One region of the Streptomyces sp. NPDC093598 genome, then DNA from elsewhere that is predicted to be linked to it. Evidence: riboswitches for the same ligand, from Rfam matches in the RefSeq annotation. Region 1 holds a riboswitch; the other holds the start of a gene.
The links. A riboswitch is a leader RNA that binds a small molecule or an ion and turns the genes downstream of it on or off. The one in region 1 is predicted to bind cyclic di-AMP.

Region 1 (5,274 bases):
TGACGCATCTGCTGAACATCGACCCGCCGGACCACACCCGGCTGCGGCGGCTCGTGTCCAAGGCGTTCACACCCCGCCGGGTCGCCGAGTTCGCGCCGCGGGTGCAGGAGCTCACCGACACTCTCATCGACGGGTTCGCGCGCAAGGGGTCCGCCGACCTGATCCACGAGTTCGCCTTCCCGCTGCCCATCTACGCCATCTGCGACCTCCTCGGTGTCCCCCGCGAGGACCAGGACGACTTCCGCGACTGGGCGGGCATGATGATCCGTCACCAGGGCGGGCCCAGGGGCGGCGTGGCGCGGTCCGTGAAGAAGATGCGCGGCTACCTCGCCGACCTCATCCACCGCAAGCGGGAGGCGCTGCCCGCCGAGCCGGCCCCCGGCGAGGACCTCATCTCCGGTCTCATCCGCGCCTCCGACCACGGCGAGCACCTCACCGAGAACGAGGCGGCGGCCATGGCCTTCATCCTGCTGTTCGCCGGTTTCGAGACGACCGTGAACCTGATCGGCAACGGCACCTACGCGCTGCTCACCCACCCCGAGGAGCGTGCACGGCTCCAGGCGTCCCTCGCGGCGGGGGAGACCGGCCTCCTGGAGACCGGCGTCGAGGAACTCCTCCGCTACGACGGCCCCGTCGAACTCGCCACCTGGCGCTTCGCCACGCAGCCGCTCACCATCGGCGGGCAGGAGATCGAGGCCGGCGACCCCGTCCTCGTCGTCCTGGCCGCCGCGGACCGGGACCCGGAGCGGTTCGCCGATCCGGACGTGCTGGACCTCGCCCGCCGCGACAACCAGCACCTCGGGTACGGCCACGGCATCCACTACTGCCTCGGCGCGCCGCTCGCCCGCCTGGAGGGCCAGACCGCGCTCGCCACCCTCCTCACCCGCCTCCCGGACCTCCGGCTCGCGGCGGATCCGGCCGAGCTGCGCTGGCGCGGCGGCCTCATCATGCGCGGGCTGCGCACCCTGCCGGTGGAGTTCGCACCGGTTGAAAGTGACGAAACATCAGAGTTGTGATCTTCACGTGATCTACGCGGCATGAACTTGTGACAAGTGATCGTCTGCCGATACGTTCACCCCTCAACGCGGCCCGGGATTCTTCGGCCGCGCCGATCACTGCTGTCTCGCGAAAGGTCTCCGTATGCTCTCCGGGAACGGTCGGCACCGTCGCCCCCGCCAGGCTCCGGCTCTCCTCGTGGCGGCCGGAGTGACCGGCTCCGCCATCGCGATCCCACTCCTCGGGGCCTCCGGTGCCAGTGCGGCCGACGGCACGACCTGGGACCGGGTCGCGGACTGCGAGACAGGCGGCGCCTGGAGCCAGAACAGCGGCAACGGCTACTACGGCGGCCTGCAGTTGTCCCAGGAGGACTGGGAGAACCACGGCGGTCTCGACTACGCCGCGAGCGCCGATCTGGCCAGTCGCTCCCAGCAGATATCCGTGGCCGAGAGAATCCTCGCCGACCAGGGGGTCGGCGCGTGGCGTACCTGCGGACTGCTCTCCGGCCTCCAGCAGGACAAGGGGTCGGACTCGTCCGACTCGTCCGAATCATCCGGCGAGGTGGACTCGCCCGGTCTGCTCGACTCCGTCGAGCCGTCCCCTTCATCGACTCCTTCCTCGAGCGCTTCGTCGTCACCTGACGTGCAGTCGGACTCGAAGGATGAAACCGCCAAGTCCGACAAGTCGTCCGATTCCTCTTCTCTGGAGCGAGGGCAGAAGCAGGAGCAGGGCCAGACCCCCGACAGCTCCCCCTCCGCCACCCCCGGAAGTGACGGGTCCGGCAACTCGCGCCAGGGCGAGGACTCTTCGGCCCTGACCGACACCGGCTCCGGCCGCCACCGCGGTCCCAGCGCCGAGGAGAGCTCCGCGCCCGCGCACGGCCGCGAGGGTGAATCCTCGGGCCGCCACGCCTCGCGCGGCGACGACGCCTCCCGTGCCGCGTCCGAGGGCTCCTACATCGTGGGTGTCGGCGACAGCCTCTGGTCCATCGCCGACTCCCTTGACCTCGACGGCGGATGGCACTCTCTCTACGACGGGAACGAGCAGACGGTCGGTACCGACCCGAACCTCATCCTCCCCGGTCAGACGCTCACGACAGGGGTCGAAGCGGACGAGAGGTAGTCGTCCGGGCAGTGCGGAAACGGCGGTCGAAGTCGCCCCGAAACCGGGTGAGTTCACGTCACGTTTCGCGCCGAATGTCCCGTATAAGACCGGTGAGAGATAGATCTCAGAAGCCCTGATCGTCTTTGAAATTCCGGGGATCGCGTGTCTACGGTCGTGACCGCTCGTCACCGCGAGCCCCGGCTGCCGCAACGCCGAATCCTGCCAGCGGCCGTACGGGAACAGTCGTCGCGTCAAGCGCCGTAGGCAGGAGCGGGGGACCCAAGGTAGGTGCCCGACCGGACAGTTGCGCCGGAAGGGCTTGGGGTGAAGCCGTGTCCCGGGAGGGACGCGGCCGGGCAACTCAACCGGCCCGAACCCGACAGCTCACCTCGCAGGCGTCGGTGAGGGGATCCATCCATGCTGTTTTCCGGCAAGGGCAAGCACCGCCGTCCGTCCAAGGCCACCCGCGCCATCGCCGTCGCCGGTGTCGCCGGCGCCGCCGTCGCCGCCCCGCTGATGGCGGCCGGCAACGCCTCCGCCGCCACCGCCTCCGAGTGGGACGCCGTCGCCCAGTGCGAGTCCGGCGGCAACTGGTCCATCAACACCGGCAACGGCTACTACGGCGGTCTGCAGTTCTCCGCCTCCACCTGGTCCGGCTACGGCGGCACCAAGTACGCCTCCACCGCCGACCAGGCCACCAAGGCCCAGCAGATCGAGATCGCCGAGAAGGTCCTGGCGAGCCAGGGCAAGGGTGCCTGGCCGGTGTGCGGCAAGGGCCTGTCGAGCGCCGGCTACACCGGCGGCGGCTCCTCGAGCGACTCCGGCAGCTCCTCGCAGCAGAGCCAGCAGAACCAGCAGAGCACCGAGACCCGCCAGACCCAGCAGCAGCCGGCCTCCCGCTCCGAGGAGCGTCCGGCGGCCAAGAAGACCGTCACCACCCCGACCGGCAAGAAGGTCAAGAAGGGTGACGGCGAGTACAAGGTCGTCAAGGGTGACACCCTCAGCTCGATCGCCGCGGAGGAGAAGGTCAAGGGCGGCTGGGAGAAGCTGTACCAGCTGAACAAGGACATCGTCGAGGACGCCAACCTCATCTACCCGGGCCAGCAGCTGCACCTGAAGTAAGCAGCGGCCCGCCCCACCCGGCCCGCCCGGGTCCACGGGCTCCCCGCTCCGGTGCGTCATCCCCCGTACGCACCGGAGCGGGGTTTTTTCTGCCGGACTTCGCGAACCGGCTTTGTTCCGTTCGGAAACAATTTACTCTCGGTTCTGTCCATGGGGTGGGCGACCCGGTGGCCGATCGCCCGGAGCCGGTTAGGCTCATGTCGCGAGCCACCACAGGCCCGCACCTCGCGCCGGGTCCACGCGGCCCGCGTCACCGTGTCACTTCAAGAAGGAGATGCTCGTGCCGTCCATCGACGTCGTCGTAGCCCGGGAAATCCTGGACTCCCGAGGCAACCCCACGGTCGAGGTCGAGGTCGGCCTCGACGACGGCAGCACGGGTCGTGCCGCCGTCCCGTCCGGCGCCTCCACGGGCGCCTTCGAGGCCATCGAGCTCCGCGACGGCGACTCGAACCGCTACCTCGGCAAGGGTGTGGAGAAGGCCGTCCTCGCGGTCATCGAGCAGATCGGCCCGGAGCTGGTCGGTTACGACGCCACCGAGCAGCGCCTGATCGACCAGGCGATGTTCGACCTGGACGCGACCGACAACAAGGGCTCCCTCGGCGCCAACGCCATCCTCGGCGTCTCGCTCGCCGTCGCCCACGCCGCCTCCGAGGCCAGCGACCTGCCGCTGTTCCGCTATCTGGGCGGCCCGAACGCGCACCTGCTGCCGGTGCCGATGATGAACATCCTGAACGGCGGCTCGCACGCCGACTCCAACGTGGACATCCAGGAGTTCATGATCGCCCCGATCGGCGCGGAGTCCTTCTCCGAGGCCCTGCGCTGGGGCGCCGAGGTCTACCACACGCTGAAGAAGGTCCTGAAGAGCAAGGGCCTGGCCACCGGCCTCGGCGACGAGGGCGGCTTCGCCCCGAACCTCGGCTCCAACCGCGAGGCCCTCGACCTCATCCTCGAGGCGATCAACGAGGCCGGCTACACCCCCGGCGAGCAGATCGCCCTGGCGCTCGACGTCGCCGCCTCCGAGTTCTACAAGGACGGCGTCTACACCTTCGAGGGCAAGGAGCGCTCGGCGGCCGAGATGACCGAGTACTACGCGGAGCTCGTCGACGCGTACCCGCTCGTCTCCATCGAGGACCCGCTGTTCGAGGACGACTGGGAGGGCTGGAAGACCATCACCGCCAAGCTCGGTGACAAGGTCCAGCTCGTCGGCGACGACCTGTTCGTCACCAACCCCGAGCGCCTCGCCCGCGGCATCGAGGAGGGCGCGGCCAACGCCCTGCTGGTCAAGGTCAACCAGATCGGTTCCCTCACCGAGACCCTGGACGCCGTCGAGCTGGCCCAGCGCAACGGCTTCAAGTGCATGATGTCCCACCGCTCCGGCGAGACCGAGGACGTCACCATCGCCGACCTGGCCGTCGCCACCAACTGCGGCCAGATCAAGACCGGCGCCCCGGCCCGCTCCGAGCGCGTCGCCAAGTACAACCAGCTGCTGCGCATCGAGGAGATCCTCGACGACGCCGCGGTGTACGCCGGCCGTTCGGCGTTCCCCCGCTTCAAGGGCTGACCCGCCCGTAATCAGCAGCGTCGTACGTACGTCCCCGTACTCGGTCCCGTACCGTGTCCGGGGACGTACGCGCGTATGACGGTGGAGCGGGAGGCGGACAGATGGCCGTGAAGGACCGGGACCGGTTCTCCACCGCGACCAGGATCCGGTTGCTCGGCGAGCAGACCGCGGCCCGGGTCTACCGATCCCAGACCAGGCGACAGGCCCGCCGCTCACGGCTGACCGGCCGGGCCGCGCTGCTCGCCCTGGTGATGTGCTCGCTGATCGTGGCCCTGGCCTACCCGATGCGGGAGTACGTCTCGCAGCGTGCCGAGATCGACGACCTCCAGCGCGAACAGCAGCAGGCCCGCGAGCGCGTCGAACGGCTGCGCGACCTGAAGGCGCGCTGGCAGGACGACGCCTACGCCGAGCAGCAGATCCGGCAGCGGTTGCACTACGTCATGCCGGGGGAGACGGGCTTCATCGTCGTCGACCCGCACGCGGCGAAGCAG
Region 2 (5,274 bases), on a different contig from region 1:
AGCGTCACCGCGACGGACAGACCCGCGCGGTCCTTGCCCGCCGCGCAATGCATCAGCGCGGGGACGCTGTCCTGCGCGAGCGCGTGCAGCACCCGGGAGTGCTCGTCGGTGCGGTGCTTGATGATCGTGCGGTAGGAGGCGATCATGCGGCCCGCGCCCTTGCCGTCCGAGAGGATCTCGCGCAGCTGGTCCAGGTCGCCGTCGCGGACCATCTTCCAGAACTCGGCGCCGTCGGCGGGGTCGCTCAGCGGCAGGTTCACATTGCGCACGCCGGGCAGCTCGACGTCCGGCCCCTCGAGCTTCTGGTCGGCAGCGTTGCGGAAGTCGAAGATCGTGTGCAGGCCGAGCGTGGTCAGGAAGGCGGCGTCCTCCGCGGTCGCATGGGCGAGGTGGCCGCTGCGGAACAGCACGCCCTGCCGCACCCGCCGGCCGTCCACGGTCGGAAGTCCGCCCACATCACGGAAGTTGCGCACTCCGGCCAGCTCGGGCTCGGTCGACGGGACCTGCTGTGTCACGAGGGCTCCTCCCCTTCGGCGCCGCCGGCGCGGCTCGTCGGCGGGCGTCACTCGACGATACGACATGCCTGCCTGGGGCAATGAGTTGTCCACAGGCGTTGCCCGGAGCCCCCACGGCACCTGATGATGTTGCCGCCTGGTCGCACCTGGTCGGGCTTGTTCGAATCTGTGAGGGCATGATGCTGGACATCTCCGAAGACGGTCGTACGTGGGTGCTCTCCGGGCCGGCCAGCAGTTACGCCGTCCATGTCACCGACCGGGACGAGCTGCTGCATCTGCACTGGGGCCCCAGGATCGCCCTCGCCGACGCGGAGGCCCTGGCGGTCCGGCCGCTGCCGGACTACTGGCCCTTCGAGTCCCCGCTCGACGGACGCGAGGAGTACCCGGTCGAGGGCGGCCCCCGTTTCGTCCGTCCCGCCCTGTCCGTGCGCACGGCCGAGCGGCGCGGCACCGAGTGGGTCCACGAGGGGCACGACACCGACGGCGACGAGCTGCGGCTGCGGTTCCGTGACGGCGACCTGGCCGTCACGCTGCACTACCGGATGCTCTCCTCGACGGACGTCGTCGAGCGCTGGGTGACCTTGCACAACCGAGGGCCGGCCGTCGAGCTGCTGCGCGCCGACTCCGCGACCTGGACCCTGCCCGACCGCGACGCCTGGCGGCTGTCCCAGCTGCACGGCCGCTGGGGCGCCGAGTCCCGGCTGACGCGCTCCGATCTCACTCACGGCGAGAAGGTGATCGGCAGCCGCCGCGGCCACACCTCCCACCAGCACCTGCCGTGGGTCGCCCTCGACACCGACGCCACCGAGGAGCGCGGCGAGGTCTACGGCTGCGCCCTCGGCTGGTCCGGGTCCTGGCGCATCGCCGTGGCCCAGCTCCCGGACGCACGCGTGCAGATCACCGGCGGCGCCGGCTACGACGACTCGGGCCTGCTGACGCTGGGCACGGGGGAGTCGTACACGACCCCCGTCTTCGCCGGACTCTGGAGCGACGGCGGCTTCGGCGGGGCGAGCCGCGCCTGGCACGCCTACCAGCGGACGTACGTGATCCCGGACGCCGGCCAGGACCGGCCGGTGCTGTTCAACTCCTGGGAGGCCACCGAGTTCGACATCTCCGAGGAGCAGCAGCGGGCGCTCGCCGAACGGGCCGCGGCCATGGGCGTCGAGCTGTTCGTGGTCGACGACGGCTGGTTCGGGGCGCGCACCAGCGACCGGGCCGGGCTCGGCGACTGGACCCCCAACCCCGACCGCTTCCCGGGCGGGCTGAAGCCGCTCGCCGACCACGTGCACGGCCTCGGCATGCGGTTCGGGATCTGGGTCGAGCCGGAGATGGTCAACCCGGACAGCGATCTGTACCGCGCGCACCCGGACTGGGTGCAGTACCAAACGGGACGAAAGCGAACGGAGTTCCGCAATCAGCTCGTACTCAACCTGGCCCGCGCGGACGTCCGGGAGTACCTGTGGGAGCAGCTCGACGGGCTCCTCTCCAGTGCGCCGATCGACTACGTCAAGTGGGACTTCAACCGCTGCTTCACCGACGCCGGCTGGCCGGACGACCCCTATCCGCAGCGGCTGTGGGTCGACCACGTGCGCGGCCTGTACGCCCTGCTGGACCGGCTGCGGGCCGCCCATCCGGGCGTGGCCTTCGAGTCCTGCTCGGGTGGCGGCGGCCGGATCGACCTCGGCGTGCTGAGCCGCACGGACCAGGTGTGGACCTCCGACAACACCGACCCCCTCGACCGGCTCGCCATCCAGCACGGCTTCAGCCAGATCCATCCGGCCCGGGTCATGGCCGCCTGGGTCACCGACAGCCCGAACGCCATGCTCAACCACCGGGCCAGTTCGCTGCGGTTCCGGTTCCTCAGCGCCATGGCCGGGGTGCTCGGAGTCGGCGGTGACCTCACACGGTGGACGGCGGAGGAGCTCGCCGAGGCGGCGGAGTGGGTCGGGCTCTACAAGGAGATCCGGCCCGTGGTGCAGCGGGGCGACCTGTACCGGCTACGGCCCCCGGAGGGTGGACTGAGCGCCGTGCAGTACGTCCTCGGCGACGAGACCGTCGTCCTCGCCTGGCTCCAGGCGCAGCGCTACGGCGAGCCCGTGCCGGCGCTCCGACTGCGCGGCCTCGATCCGACAGCGGCGTACGAATGCCTCGAAACGGGCGAAGTGCACCGAGGTGCCGTACTGCTCCATCACGGACTGCGGGTCGGTCTGCGCGGGGATCTGGACGCCGTCGTCGTCCGCCTTAAGCGGAAGTAGTCCTTTCTGTCCGAATAAGGCGCTTCGGTCGGTAAGAGGTAACGTGCCCCGATCGTAAAGGAAATGAGGTCGGGGTGCGTGACCATCGTCATATTCGTGACGATGTGTTGTCGCCATGTTCACGTAATTCGGGCGTAATTCAGGGCCATTGAGGAATGAGAGAGATCGGTAATCCACGCTCGGTGACGGCGAATGTGCCGACGCGTCAAGAAAAACACCGTCACGGGCAACCGCAAGCTTGTCCCGTTGCGTCTTGGTCGCTTACGTTCCACACCAATCCGGACGGACGCCTAATCCTGCCGCCGCCCGGAGTCCGCACACACTGACCCGACGTACGGCAGGAGCGGGGGACCCACAGGTAAGACGCCTGTTCCGGTTCCCGGAACGGCTTGGGGTTAAGCCGCGCCTCGGCGCGACCGGGCATCTCCAGCCCGCACCCGACAGCTCACCTCGCAGGCGACGGAGAGGAATTCGCCATGCCCGCGAAGGGTAAGCACCGCCGCCCCAAGACCCAGCGTTTCACCCGCTCCATCGCCGTCGCCGGAACCGGCGGGGCCGCCCTCGCCCTGCCGCTCATGGGTGCGGCCGGCGCCCACGCCGCCACCCCGCAGTCGGCTCCGGAAAAGGCCGTCCAGTCCGCTCCGGCCGCCGAGAAGAAGGCTCCGGAAAACGCCACCGGCGCCCGCACGTACACCGTGAAGGCCGGCGACTACCTCGCGAAGATAGCCGACGACCAGAATGTCAGCGGCGGCTGGAAGAAGCTCTACGCGGACAACCGCGACGCCGTCGGCTCCGACCCGTCGTTGATCCACCCGGGCCTGAAGCTGTCGATCGGCAAGAAGGCGGCGAGCGCTCCGAAGTCCTCGGCCCCGTCGGCGCCGAAGTCCTCCGCCCCGAAGTCCTCGGCCTCGAAGCCGTCCGCCGCCGAGTCGGCCCCGAAGGCGGAGACCGCCGCGAAGCCGGCCGCCGCCGAGCCCGCCGCCGAGAGCAACTCCAGTGGCTACACCCTCCCGGTGGCCGGTGCCACCGTCGGCACCCCGTACCACATGTCCGGCAGCATGTGGTCCAGCGGCTACCACACCGGTGTCGACTTCGTCGTCCCGACCGGCACCTCCCTCAAGGCCGTCGGCGCGGGCACGGTCGTCTCCGCCGGCTGGGGCGGCGCCTACGGCAACCAGGTCGTCATCAAGCTCGCCGACGGCTACTACGCCCAGTACGCCCACCTGTCCCAGCTCTCCGTCTCGGCCGGCCAGACCGTGACCGCCGGGCAGCAGGTCGGCTTGTCGGGCGCGACCGGCAACGTGACCGGACCGCACCTGCACTTCGAGATCCGCACCACGCCGGACTACGGCTCGGACGTGGACCCGGTCGCCTTCCTGCGCTCGCACGGCGTCTCCGTCGGCTGACCGACCGCACGACCACCTGCCTGACACGCGACCGAAGGCCGGACCCCGATCCCCGGGTCCGGCCTTCGGTGTGTGCGCTGCTGATCACCCCGAGGGGGCGTCAAGGGATCGACAGCCGACGGCAGTTGGGACACAGTGATCCCGTCCGGAGTGCAAGCGCTTTCCAGAGCCTTCCCGGCGGATCCCGAGGAGCTGTGTCCCGTGCCGACCACCCGCAGAGCGTTCGGAGCCCTGACCGCAGGAGCCGCCCTGGCGGCCCTCGCCCCGACGGCCATCGCGCACGCCGTGCCCCGCCACCGCCGCCTCGTCGCCCGCGACGACTTCTGCCACGGCCTCGGGCAGTGGGCGACCGAGCTCCAGGACGGCGGCACCGTCACCGCCTCCCGCGGCACCCTGGAGATCGATGTGCCGAGCGGCGCGACCGTGTGGTTCAGGCAGCGGCTCGAAGGGCCTTATGTGCTCGAATACACCGCGACCCCGGTCTCCGAGGGCGGGGTCAACGACCGGGTCTCCGACCTCAACAACTTCTGGAACGCGACCGACGTCCGCTCCCCGGACGACCTCTTCGCGACCCCGCGCGGCGGCGCCCTCGACGAGTACGACCACCTCACGACGTACTACGCGGGCTACGGCGCCAACTACAACACCACGACCCGGCTGCGCCGTTACGTCGGCGAGCCCGGCGTCCGGCCCCTGGTCCTCGACTACACCGAGCCGCTGCTGGTCGCGAACCAGCCGAACCGGGTCCGGATCGTCTCCGACGGCTCCACGGTGCAGTGGTGGAACAACGGGCGGCTCGTCTTCGACCACACCGACCCGCAGCCCTACACGAGCGGGCACTTCGCCTTCCGGACCGTCTGGAGCCATTTCCGGATCCGTGAGTTCCGGGTCTGGCGGCTCATCCCGAAACATCCCTGACGAGCGGTGTATTCCACAGTTGGCGAACACTTGAGGAGTGGCTTATCTCACCGCCCGTCAACCCGCTCCTACGGTCGCGTAGGTCACATTCGAAGGTGAATCATGAGCTGCTGTGGCAGACGATTCGAAGAGTGACAGCAGAGCAGTGATCGGGTCGTACGTGGCGGTGGGGGACAGCTT

Region 2: another riboswitch for cyclic di-AMP. It lies ahead of ACIRDU_RS09380 (peptidoglycan DD-metalloendopeptidase family protein); the one in region 1 lies ahead of ACIRDU_RS20445 (transglycosylase family protein).

Annotation. Positions count from the first base shown of each region.
Region 1 is NZ_JBIWIV010000006.1:93,006-98,279, reverse strand. Features, by position in the region: gene ACIRDU_RS20455 (cytochrome P450) at 1-1,016, shown strand, start outside; gene ACIRDU_RS20450 (transglycosylase family protein) at 1,141-2,118, shown strand; cyclic di-AMP (ydaO/yuaA leader) riboswitch at 2,347-2,513, shown strand; gene ACIRDU_RS20445 (transglycosylase family protein) at 2,518-3,222, shown strand; gene eno (phosphopyruvate hydratase) at 3,503-4,783, shown strand; gene ACIRDU_RS20435 (septum formation initiator family protein) at 4,885-5,274, shown strand, end outside.
Region 2 is NZ_JBIWIV010000002.1:746,709-751,982, forward strand. Features, by position in the region: gene ACIRDU_RS09370 (tyrosine-protein phosphatase) at 1-515, opposite strand, end outside; gene ACIRDU_RS09375 (alpha-galactosidase) at 695-2,770, shown strand; cyclic di-AMP (ydaO/yuaA leader) riboswitch at 3,081-3,242, shown strand; gene ACIRDU_RS09380 (peptidoglycan DD-metalloendopeptidase family protein) at 3,247-4,176, shown strand; gene ACIRDU_RS09385 (DUF6250 domain-containing protein) at 4,378-5,094, shown strand; gene ACIRDU_RS09390 (SGNH/GDSL hydrolase family protein) at 5,240-5,274, shown strand, end outside.